Regions from separate parts of the Serinicoccus profundi genome, predicted to be linked through region 3. Evidence: predicted binding sites of a transcription regulator. Region 3 holds the regulator's gene; each other region holds the start of a gene.

Region 1 (3,877 bases), 210 kb from region 3:
AGGTCGTAGACCGTGTCTCCGGAGACGACCCTGTGCGTCGTCTCCTTCTGGGTCCGGACCATGGTGTCCAGCGGTGCGGTCGCGTGCACACCGGTCGGTGCGACGTAGGCCTGGGATGGGAGGTCGCCCGGGGGCAGGGCGGCGAAGAGGGGGCTCACGTCTTTCCTCCAGTGACGTCTGTGGTGCGAGGTAGGGATGACACCCACGGGGCATAGGGGGACAAGGTGACCCGTGAGGCATGAGGGACAGTACCGTGCGGACGGAACGACCGCCACCTTTTGGGCGTGTCGTGACATGTGATTGACTAGTAGATGTGGTAAGTGACAACGATGTAGTTCAGGAATGGTTGACGGTGCCGGACGTCATGGAGCGCACCGGAGCGAGCGTGCAGGAGGTCCGGCGCTGGCTGCAGGAGCGCGATGTCGTCGGACGGCGCCGGGGTCCCGACCGGGTGATGATGGTGCCCGCAGGGTTCATCGACGACGAGGGTCCGCTCCCGGCGCTGCGCGGCACCATCACGGTGCTCGCCGACGGTGGCCAGAGCGATGAGGAGATCATCGACTGGCTGCACGCGCCGGACGACTCGATGACCGGGGGCAGCGCGATCGCCTCCCTCCACGCCGGAGCCAAGACCGAGGTGCGGCGCCGGGCCCAGGAGCAGGCCTTCTAGGACCGTCCGGCCGGCCGTTCCCTCAGGTGGAGCGGTCGGTACAGACCGCGACGAGCTCGGTCAGGGCCTGCCGACCCTCGTCGGTGAGCCCGGGCGTGCCCTCGATCGTCCGGGCGGCCTGCTCGGCGCCGGTCCCGATCATCTGCTCGGTGCGCCCCAGGGCGCCCGAGTCGACCATGACCTCCCGCACCCGGTCGACGGACCCCTCGGACAGATCCGGGTCCCCGAGTGTGCGCTCGACCAGGGCGCGGCCGTCGGCGTCGGCATGGGCCAGGGTCTGGGCGATGAGCACGGTGTGCTTGCCCTCGCGCAGGTCGTCGCCGGCCGGCTTGCCGGTCTGCGCCGGGTCGCCGAAGACGCCGAGCACGTCGTCGCGCAGCTGGAAGGCCTCGCCCAGGGTGGCGCCGTAGCTGTGGAGTCCCTCCCGGGTCTGCTCCTGCACCCCGGCCGCGTCCGCGCCGATGAGCAGCGGCTGCTGGACCGAGTAGCGCGCGCTCTTGTAGCGGATGACGGTGAGGCACCGCTCCAGGCGCTGGTCGAGGTCGAGGTCGCCCCACCCGCGTGCGCCCTCGAGCATGTCGAGGAACTGGCCTCCCATGAGCTGGGTGCGCATCCGGTCGAACTCGGGGCGCGCCCGCTGGAGGGCGTCGGGGGTCAGCCCGCTGCTGGTGAAGACCTCGTCGGTCCAGTTGAGGCAGAGGTCGCCGGCCAGGATCGCCGCGGCGTGGCCGAAGGAGTCCGCGTCGCCGGACCAGCCCTGCTCCCGGTGGTGCCTCGCGAAGGTCCGGTGGGCGGTGGGCTGCCCGCGCCGCAGGTCGCTGTGGTCCATGACGTCGTCGTGCAGCAGGGCGGCCGCCTGGAAGATCTCCATGGCGCTCGCGGCGCGGACGGCGGCCGGGTCGTCCGCGCCGCCGAGGGCGCGCCAGCCCCAGTAGAGGAAGGTGGCCCGCAGGCGCTTCCCGCCGGCGAGCAGGTCGGCGACCGCGTCGACCAACGGGGCCATCGGCGGCCCGAGCTCGTCGAGCACGACGCGCTGCTGGGCGAGGTGCTCGTCGAGGACGTGTTGTACGCGGGGGCGCAGGTCCACGCCGTCCAGGGCCTGCATCACGGATCCTCCTGTGCCTCGGCGGCCCCCGGTGGGTGGCCGGAAGGGCGGTGTGTCCCGGTGGTGTCGCCCGGACCCGAGCCTAGCCGTTGCGGCGTGCGGCCCGGGTCACCCCCTCCTGCGACCCGGGCCGTGCTCACCATGGTCGCCGGAGGGGCTCGAGCCGCGCAGAAGTTGTCCACAGAGGGAGGGAGGGGGTTGAGTCTGTCGGTGTCCGGTCGTACATTTGTGCCATCGCTGATGTCGAACACAAGTTCGATCACGAGGTGAAGACCGTCGCCCGCACGGTCGCAGTGCCAAGGAGGCGGATCCATGAGCAGGAGCTACCACGAGCCGGTCGAGGTCAGGCTGGGCCGGGCGCAGGAGCACGGTGTCCGGGTCGAGGCGGCGCTGCCGGCCGGGATCGGCGGAGGTGACGGGAGGGCTGGTGGTCGAACGGTCGCCGACCACGACGACCCGCAGGTCCCGGCCGTCTTCCTCTGGCGGGGCCGGGTGCACCTCGTGCGTGCGGTGCTGGGGCAGTGGAGTCTGCGGGTGCCGTGGTGGCGCTCCGAGGAGCAGGCCGACCCCGGGTCGGCCGCGGCCGAGGACATCGCGCCCGATGTCGCCGACCGGGCGGGAGGAGATCTGGAGCGGACCGTCTGGCGGGTCGAGGCGGGTGCTGGGCGCGCCGCAGGTACCGGCGTCTACGACCTCGTCCAGGGCGAGCAGTGGTGGTTGGAGCGGGTCGCCGACTGAGGTCGGGAGCATCGTGCGCGGCAGCTGCCGACGCGCGCAGGAGCAGCGATGAGGATCACGGAAGGGAACGACGGGATGACGATCACCGAGACCGGAGTCACCGCAGGAGCGGTGCTGGATCTGCTGGAGCGCTCGCGAGGCGTGCTGCTGCAGGCCTGCCACAGCGGGACCGCGGCGGAGCGCTACACCCAGGCCCACCTGTCCGCCCTGCGTGCCGGGGCGGCCTTGCTGGCGGCGCGCGCCACGCCCACCGCCACCCGCCGCAGCCGGCCGCGCAGCGTCTGGGAGATGCTTCCGACGGTCGCTCCCGAGCTGACCGAGTGGGCCGCGTTCTTCGCCGCGTCCGGCCGCCGGCGGGTGGCGCTCGAGCGAGGAGGAGCCAGCGCGGCCGTGACGACGCGCGAGGCCGATGACCTGGTGCGGGCGGCGGAGCACTTCCTCGACCTGGTGCGCGCGGCGCTCCACCTGCCGTGCGAGACCTCGCTGCACTCCGAGCTGACCCCCCTGGGGCACGGGTGAGTCCGGTGGCGGCTGGAGGCGACGACTTCGTGCACCTGCACGTCGCCTCCAGCGCGTCCATGCGGTATGGCGCCTCCCACCCGGTCGACCTCGTCCGGCGGGCGGCCGAGCTGGGCCAGTCCGCGCTGGCGCTGACCGACCGTGACGGGCTCTACGGCGCGGTGCGTTTCGTCCGTGCCTGCACGGAGGCCGGGATCGCCCCGGTGCTGGGGGTGGATCTCGCGCTGGCGGGCTCGCCGCCCGCAGGAGGGTCGGGCGGGCGGTCCGGGGCGTCGGCCTCCACGCCGTTCGTGACGGGGCTGCGGGAGACACCTCCCGAGCGGTCCCGGATGTCTCCCGGCCGCGGGTGGGGAGAGGGGCTGGACGTCCGGCCGGACCGGCGCGGTCCGCGCACCCCGGTCAAGGGGGGCGCCCTCGTCGACGACCAGCAGCCGCGGGTGGTGCTGCTGGCCCGGGGCCAGCGCGGTGGGGCCGAGGCGGGCTCCGGGTGGGCGAGGTTGTGCCGACTGGTCACGCACACCCACCTGGCGGGCGAACGCTCGGTGCCACGGGTCACCCCCGAGCTCATCGCCCGGGCTGCCGCCGGCGCTGCCGGGGCCTCCCCGGTCGTCCTGCTGCTGGGGCCGGACTCCGACGTCGGCCGGGCGCTGCTGGCCCGCCGTCGCGACCTGGCCCGCCACCTCCTCCTGGGGTGGGCGAGGCTGCTCCCCGCGGGGGCGGTGCGGATCGAGGTGGTCTGCCACGGTGGGCCCGAGGGCACGCCGGGGAGCCTGGCCCATGCCACGGCGTCGTGGGCGCTGGCCCGCGAGGTCGGCGTCCCCGCCGTGCTCACGGCGGCGGTGCGG
Region 2 (3,877 bases), 1.2 Mb from region 3:
ATGGCGGCAGCCGCGCGGCGGTAAGGGCTCTCCGAGGCGAGCAGCTGACGCAGGGCGGCGACCGCCTCCGGGTCGGGCCTCCCCTGCGCGCGGAGGTCGGCGACCTCCCTGGGGTCGAGCTGGTCCGGCGTCGAGCGGAGACGTCGCTGCGCGGTCGCGTTCATGCCGATCAGCATAGGCAGCGACGGGCCTGGCGTGCAGCGCCCGACCTCAGTCGCGGCGCAGCGCCCGACCTCAGTCGCGGCCGTGCTCCGGCAGGTCGTCCAGAGCCTCCCGGATGACCTGGAAGGACACCCCGGCGTCATAGCCCTTGCGGGCCAGGAACGCCGCGAGGCGACGGGTCTGGACCTCGCGGCCCAGACCCCGCATGGTGCGGAGGCGTCGCGCGACGAGGGCGCGTGCCTGCTCCTTCTCCTGCTGCGGGTCGATGTCCTGCAAGATGGCGTCGACGAGCTCGTCCGACACCCCCTTCTGCCGCAGCTCCTGGCGCAGCGCACCCGCGGCGAGGCCCTTGGTCTCCTGCTTGGACCGGACATACATCTCCGCGTAGGCCTCGTCGTCGACGAGCCCCACCTCGGTCATGCGGTCCAGCACCCGGGCCGACGCCTGCGGGTCGCACCCCTTGTCGCGCAGCTTGTCCTCGAGCTGACGCCGGGTCCGCGGCCCCATGGCGAGCTGGCGCAGCACGACCTTGCGGGCTTCCGCCTGGGGGTCGGTGTGGGCCTGCTCACCCGGCGTCCCCGCCGTGTCGCCCTTGGGGTGAGGGTCACCTGTCGTCGCAGGGCCCGACCGGAGCCCGTAGGCGCTGGCCGCCGACTCGGCGGCCGCCAGCGCCTCCCGGGCCGCAGACAACCTGTCTGCGCCGGCCATCAGAAGTCGACCGAGACCTCACCGGTGACCGGGTCCACCCCGTCCGGCAGGTCTTCGGTCACCGGCGCCGCACCGATGCCGAGCTTGGCCTTGATGTTGCGGTCGATGGTGTCGGAGATGTCCGGGTTGTCCTTGAGGAACTGGCGGGCATTCTCCTTGCCCTGCCCCATCTGCTCGCCCTCGTAGGTGTACCAGGCTCCGGACTTGCGGACGAAGCCGTGCTCCACCCCCATGTCGATCAGGCCGCCCTCGCGGGAGATGCCCTGGCCGTAGAGGATGTCGAACTCCGCCTGCTTGAACGGCGGCGACACCTTGTTCTTGACGATCTTGGCGCGGGTCCGGTTGCCGACCGCGTCGGTGCCGTCCTTGAGGGTCTCGATGCGTCGCACGTCGATGCGCACGGAGGCGTAGAACTTCAGCGCCTTGCCACCGGTCGTGGTCTCCGGCGAGCCGAACATCACGCCGATCTTCTCGCGCAGCTGGTTGATGAAGACGGCCGTGGTGCCGGTCGTGCTGAGGGCACCGGTGATCTTGCGCAGGGCCTGGCTCATGAGCCGGGCCTGCAGACCGACGTGGCTGTCGCCCATCTCGCCCTCGATCTCCGCACGCGGCACGAGCGCCGCCACCGAGTCGATGACGATGATGTCGAGCGCACCGGAGCGGATGAGCATGTCGGCGATCTCCAGCGCCTGCTCACCGGTGTCGGGCTGGGAGACGAGCAGCGCGTCGGTGTCGACCCCGAGCTTCTTGGCGTAGTCCGGGTCGAGCGCGTGCTCGGCGTCGATGAAGGCGGCGATCCCGCCGGCCTTCTGTGCGCTGGCGACCGCGTGCAGCGCGACCGTGGTCTTACCGCTGCTCTCCGGGCCGTAGATCTCCACGACGCGACCCCGCGGCAGGCCGCCGACGCCGAGAGCGACGTCGAGCGCGATGGCACCGGTGGGGATGACCTGGATCGGCGGACGGTCCTCGTCGCCCAGGCGCATGACCGAGCCCTTGCCGTGCTGCTTCTCGATCTGGGCCATGACCGTGTCGAGTGCCCTCAACCTGTCTGTGCCGGCCCCTGCGGAGTTGGTGGTCTTGCTTGCCTGCGGCATGTGCGGTGCTCCTTCGTCTCGTGGCGGGCGCGCCTACCTTCGACCGACCCGCGGACCCCCCTCGGTGGGCGATCCGATGTCTGCGTCAGACGCTAGGTGCTCCCGCCGACAGACCTCGCTGCCCGACACAGATCTGTGGACAGCTCCGCCTGTGGCGGCACCATGTGGACCACGGTAATCGAAAGCCTGTACGACATCCCGCAGGGGGTGTCGCGTGTCGCGCCAGGGATTCGCGGACCCGACAACCGCCCGGGCACAGCGCCGCCCCACCCGCACCTCCGCTCAGGCGAGCGTGACGACATACCCCGTTCCGCGACGGGTCAGCTCGACGAGCCCCGCCGCTGCGGCGCCCTTGCAGAACTGCAGGAAGGAGCCGTAGCCGAGCGGCTTCTCCGAGAAGCCCTCCCGCCGGGCGCGGACCTGGTCCTTGAGCCCGGACAGCGCCACCCCCGACCCGTCGTCGAGCTCGGCGACGGTCTGCCGCAGCAACGCGAAGGCCTCCTGCCGACCACCCTCCTCCGGCAGCGTCACCTCCGGGTCACCCTTGGCCGGGCCCGCGCTGAGCTCGATGATGCCGCGGCCGGCGAGGTGGTCCAGCAGCTCGCCGAACGCGCGGAAGCCGTAGGCCGCCTCGGAGAAGGTCGAGTCCTTGCGCACGAGGGTGCGCTTGAGCACCGATGCGGTCACCGCACCACTGGAGCTGCGCTGGAGTCCCGACACGGTCTGGGCCACGAGCGAGGCGAGGTCGGTGGTGGACTCCTCGACCTCCTCCGGCTCCGGTTCGGCGTCCGCGTCTGCGTCTGCGGCCGGCTCGACCTGCTCCACCGCAGCAGCGGTCGCCGCTCCACGAGAGCCACCCTTGCCCCGCCCCTTGCCCCGGCCGCCCGTGCTCTTGGGTGCCTCGGTGTCGGGCGAGTCCGCCGGCACCACCCCGTCGAGGTCGTCGTAGTAGAGGAACTCGTCGCAGGCCGGCGGCAGCATCGTCGACGTCGAGTCCCGCACTCCGAAGCCGATGACCCGCTTGTTGAGCTCGCGCAGCTTGTGCACCAGCGGGGTGAAGTCGCTGTCCCCCGTGCAGATCGCGAAGGTCGTGATGTAGTCGCGCTCGTAGGCCGTCTCGATCGCGTCGACGGCCATCTTGATGTCCGCCGCGTTCTTGCGCGAGGCGCCCATCCGCTGGGTCATCTCGATCAGCTCGACGTGGTTGCGCGTCAGCATCCGGCGGTCCTCGTCGAAGTAGGACCAGTCGGCGTAGGCGCGTCGCGTCACCACCCTGCCCCGCTCCGCCAGCGCGTCGGCCACGGGCCGGAGGTCGAAGGGGACCCCGAGGTGGTCCCGCGAGCCCAGTGCGAGGTTCTCGTAGTCGATGAGCAGTGCGATCCGGTCCTCGTCATCCATGTCCCGAGGGTATGCCCCGCCCGCCCGGCGACCATCTGCGACGCCCGGTGGGGGTGAGCGGGGTGAGGGATTCCCCGGCGTCAAGGCCACGGCGCCCGACGGCCTAGACTGGCCGCTCGAACCTTCGGTCAGGACGCCGCCGTCCGGCTGCCCCGTCATACCCCCTGCACAGGAAGTCCCATGGCCCTGCTCGTGATGAAGTTCGGCGGATCCTCCGTCGCCGACGCGGAGGCGATGCGCCGCGTCGCCCAGCGCGTCGTCGCCGCCCACCGCGCGGGCGACCGTGTCGCCGTGGTGGTCTCCGCGATGGGCGATACCACCGACGACCTGCTCGACCTCGCCGCCCAGATCTCCCCCGGCACGCCGCCCGAGCGGGAGATGGACATGCTGCTGTCGGCCGGCGAGCGCATCTCGATGGCGCTCCTCGCGATGGCCATCGAGCAGCAGGGGGTCCCGGCCCGCAGCTACACCGGCGCCCAGGCCGGCATGCGCACCGACACCGCGCACGGCCGGGC
Region 3 (3,877 bases):
GGTCGTCGAGGTCGGCGACCCGGTGTCCCTCGGCCTCCGCGGAGCGCAGGTCACGGTGGGTGAGGAGGAGGTGGTCGTGGGGCTGCACGACCACGGTCCGCGCCGCGCCGGCGCACCGACCTCCGAGGCGGCTGCGACCGGGAGCACCCCGACGGACCGCCGCTCGGGTATGCCGGGACGCCCCGGAGGGGTGGTCCCGCACAGCTGGCCCCAGGAGGAGTGGGAGTCCACCGGCCCCGTACCGGAGTCACCGGCGGTCCCGACAGCGTGAGCGGGATTGGCCCTCGTGCGCCCCATGTGGTCGACTGGAGGGTATGAGCGAGCCCACCGACATCCCCTTCCAGGACGACGACCGCCCGGCCGAGTCCATCTACGAAGGTGAGCGTCCGGCGGCCGAGGGCTCCACCTCGCCGGCCCCGGGCACCGGGTCGGACGGCGATCCTGCGTCTCCCGCAACCCAGGACGCCTCCGGCGACCACACCAGTGGGACGACGCGCCTCGGGCAGCTCGCTCAGCCGGAGCCGACGGAGACCGACACCCTCGCGGCGGGCGTGACCGGCGCAGAGGACCACGAGGGCATGACCCAGCTCTGGCGCGCCACCATGGACCTGCCGCACTGGTGGTTCATCGCGGTCGGCGAGCCCGGTGCGGAGTCCCCGGCTGCCGCGCAGATCGACGGCCAGATGATGCTGCTGACCTTCACCAGCTCGGAGCGGGCCCGCCACTTCGCGGTCCAGAACGAGATGGTGGCCCACGACGAGGACCTGCGCGCCATCGCCCTCACGCCGCAGGAGCTCGTGGACTCCGCACAGACCTACGCCGACGCCGGCATCGCCGGGCTGATGTTCGACCCCCACCTGTCCGGCTACTTCATCCCCACCGACCAGTTGCCCGTCGTCTGGGAGGCCGTGAGCGGCCTGCCCTCCCCTGGCACCGCTGCCGACGGCGCCCCTCGGACCGACAACCCCGCAGGCTGAACGCCGGGGCTTCACGGCCCCGTCGAACCTGCCTCAGCGACCCGGGATCACGAGCTCCTGACCGGCAGCGACCGAGGTGGTGCTGAGGCTGTTGGCCCGCTGAATCGCGGTGATCGCCTGACTCAGCGGGAGCTCCGGGAGCTGCTCACTCGCGATCTCGCTCAGGGTCGTCCCGCGCTCGACGGTGACCGAGCTCGTGGCGTCGGCGGGGCCGAGCAGGCCGACCATGGACCAGATCACCAGCGCCAGGACGAGGGTGGTGGTCGTCGTGATGGCCAGCCGACCCCGACGCGTCAGCCGCAGTTGGCAGGCGGCGGAGCGCCTCCGCGTGGCGCGGCTCGGGCGTCGCTCCTGATCTCCGACGAGCCGCAGGTGCGGCCGACGACCGCCGCGGCGGCTCGGGTCGGTCAGGGGGACCACGGGGGCCAGGATGTCGTGCGCGATGGCGGTGCTCATGGTGTTCACCTTCCTCGGGGCGGTGCGGTGCGGACACGTGTCCGATCGCACGTCTGTCTCATTGATAGCACACCCGTCGGATGATGTCGACACGCTGACCGAACACATGTTTGCCTTCGGCTCCCGGCGGGCGTACGCTGATCTCATGTCAGGAACTCAAGCACCCACCACTGACAGACCCTCTGACCAGCAATGATGCAGTCGGATGGCCACCGTGGCCATCCATGGTCGGACTGGGTGGGGCCCGCACGAGGGGATGGAGAGCATGGCCACGATTCACGAGATGCCGGACCGCGACGGCGGCGCCGACCTGACCAACCGCCAACGGCGGGTCCTCGACGTCATCCGCGACTCGGTGGACCACCGCGGCTACCCACCGAGCCTGCGCGAGATCGGGGACGCCGTCGGGCTCACCTCACCGAGCTCGGTCGCCCACCAGCTCAAGACGCTGGAGCGCAAGGGCTTCCTGCGCCGCGACCCCCACCGTCCGCGCGCCATCGAGGTCGTCCTCCCGGGCAGCGACGGCGCCGGCTACCGCCGGGGCGAGGGTGAGGGTTCCGCCACTCCCGTGTCCAGCGAGAGCCTCGACGAGACCGGGATCGGCGACGCCCGACCCCAGCCGTCCTACGTCCCGCTGGTCGGGCGCATCGCGGCGGGTGGCCCGATCCTCGCCGAGCAGGCGGTTGAGGACGTCTTCCCCCTCCCCCGGCAGATCGTCGGCGACGGCGAGCTCTTCCTGCTCAAGGTGGTCGGCGACTCGATGATCGACGCCGCCATCTGTGATGGCGACTGGGTCGTCGTGCGCCGCCAGCCCACCGCCGTCAACGGCGAGATCGTCGCCGCCATGCTCGACAACGAGGCCACCGTCAAGACCTACCGTCACCGCGACGGCAAGACGTGGCTGATCCCGCACAACCCGGCCTACGAGCCGATCGACGGCGACCACGCCGTGATCCTCGGCAAGGTGACGGCGGTCCTGCGCCGGGTCTGACCCAGACCCACCCTGACCGCGGCGCCGCCCCCGGCACCTCCATCCTCGTCGGGGGTGGCGCCGCACCCCTTTCATGCCGAGGGCGCAGGGCCCTCGTCGATGGAGTAGTAGTCGTAGAGCTGCTCCTCCTCGTCCTCGGTCAGGTGGCCGTCGCACGGGATGTCAGGAGCGTCCTTGATCATGTCGACCGGGTAGGGCACCTCGATCTGTCCGTCGCGGATGACGGCGTTCGACACGGGGCAGAAGATCTTGCGACCGCCGAACCATCCGGTGCGCACCGAGACCCACGCCGGTTCGCCGGTGCCGTTGTCCAGGTAGACCTGGTCGAGTCCACCGACCTTGTGGCCGTCCTGGTCGACGACCTCCGCGTCATACATCTCACCCAGCTGCTCGTAAGTGACCACTGGCGACCTCCTCGTCGCGGCCTCGTGCGGCCGACGCCCCCAGCCTAGCCACCCAGGTCCCGGACCAGGCGGGGGAGCACGTCACCGACGAGTCCGTCGAGACGCAGCGTCGCCTCGGCGTCACCGCGGGTGCTCCCCCGGGTGAGGATGGCGACCGGTATGCCGTCCCGCGCCGCGCGCCGGACGAACCGGTAGCCGCTCATCACCTGCAGGGAGGAGCCGAGCACGAGCAGGCAGCGCGCCTGCTCGACGAGGACGAAGGCCCGCTCGACGACCTCCTTGGCGACCGACCCACCGAAGAAGACGACGTCGGGCTTGAGGCGGTCCTGCCCGCAGACGAGGCAGCGCGGGGTCCGGAACGAGGTGACCAGAGCCTCCGGGAGCGCCACATCGCCGTCCGGTCGCACCTGGGAGGGCGCGTCGATCCGGTCGAGGAATCCGGGGTTGGCGTCGGTGAGCCACTCCTGCACCCGCTCCCGCGAGGTCTCCTCGCCGCAGTCCAGGCAGGTGACCGCGGTGAGGGTCCCGTGCAGCTCCAGCACCCGGCGACTCCCGGCGCGCTGGTGGAGGCCGTCGACGTTCTGGGTGATGACGTGGCGCACCAGACCGAGCCGCTCCAGGTCGGCGACGGCACGGTGGGCGGCGTTGGGCTCCGCTGCCGCGAACCGGCCCCAGCCCACGTAGGCCCGGGCCCAGTAGCGCTGGCGCCCCTCGGCAGAGCGGACGAACTCGCCGTGCTGCATCGGCTGGACCCGGCGGGTGCCGTCGGGCCCGCGGTAGTCGGGGATCCCGCTGCCGGTGGACATGCCCGCACCCGTGAGCGCGACGACACCGGCACCGGACAGGAGGTCGCGCAGCCGTTCTGCGGCCCGCGGGTCGACCGGGACCGCCGGAGGCATGGTCAGGGCCAGGTCAAGAGGCCCGACGGCGCTCACCGCGGCCCGGCCTGCGGCAGGGTGAGCAGGAACGTCGTGCCGCTCGGCGTCGGCTCCAGGGTGATCCTCCCGTCGTGCGCCTTGGCGACGGCCGCCACGATCGACAGGCCGAGG

What was found. Region 3 encodes LexA, which represses DNA repair genes until DNA is damaged. Its sites were predicted from a motif close to TCGAACANNTGTTCGA; they were not measured.
Region 1: FA582_RS16720 (DUF6504 family protein) is a predicted target of LexA. The motif match lies at 2,019-2,034, and genes of this name have one in related genera.
Region 2: recA (recombinase RecA) is a predicted target of LexA. The motif match lies at 2,143-2,158, and genes of this name have one in related genera.

Annotation. Positions count from the first base shown of each region.
Region 1 covers NZ_CP042862.1:1,268,288-1,272,164, forward strand. Annotated here, with positions in the region: gene FA582_RS05825 (LysM peptidoglycan-binding domain-containing protein) at 1-158, opposite strand, end outside; gene FA582_RS05830 (Rv2175c family DNA-binding protein) at 365-670, shown strand; gene FA582_RS05835 (polyprenyl synthetase family protein) at 693-1,775, opposite strand; gene FA582_RS16720 (DUF6504 family protein) at 2,088-2,513, shown strand; gene FA582_RS05845 (SAV_6107 family HEPN domain-containing protein) at 2,562-3,032, shown strand; gene FA582_RS05850 (DNA polymerase III subunit alpha) at 3,038-3,877, shown strand, end outside.
Region 2 covers NZ_CP042862.1:2,239,390-2,243,266, forward strand. Annotated here, with positions in the region: gene FA582_RS10360 (hypothetical protein) at 1-164, opposite strand, end outside; gene FA582_RS10365 (regulatory protein RecX) at 235-870, opposite strand; gene recA (recombinase RecA) at 870-1,892, opposite strand; gene FA582_RS10375 (NYN domain-containing protein) at 2,247-3,362, opposite strand; gene FA582_RS10380 (aspartate kinase) at 3,543-3,877, shown strand, end outside.
Region 3 covers NZ_CP042862.1:1,061,122-1,064,998, reverse strand. Annotated here, with positions in the region: gene FA582_RS04965 (glycoside hydrolase family 65 protein) at 1-271, shown strand, start outside; gene FA582_RS04960 (hypothetical protein) at 315-977, shown strand; gene FA582_RS04955 (LysM peptidoglycan-binding domain-containing protein) at 1,011-1,433, opposite strand; gene lexA (transcriptional repressor LexA) at 1,699-2,424, shown strand; gene FA582_RS04945 (PRC-barrel domain-containing protein) at 2,496-2,828, opposite strand; gene FA582_RS04940 (Sir2 family NAD-dependent protein deacetylase) at 2,873-3,763, opposite strand; gene FA582_RS04935 (sensor histidine kinase) at 3,760-3,877, opposite strand, start outside.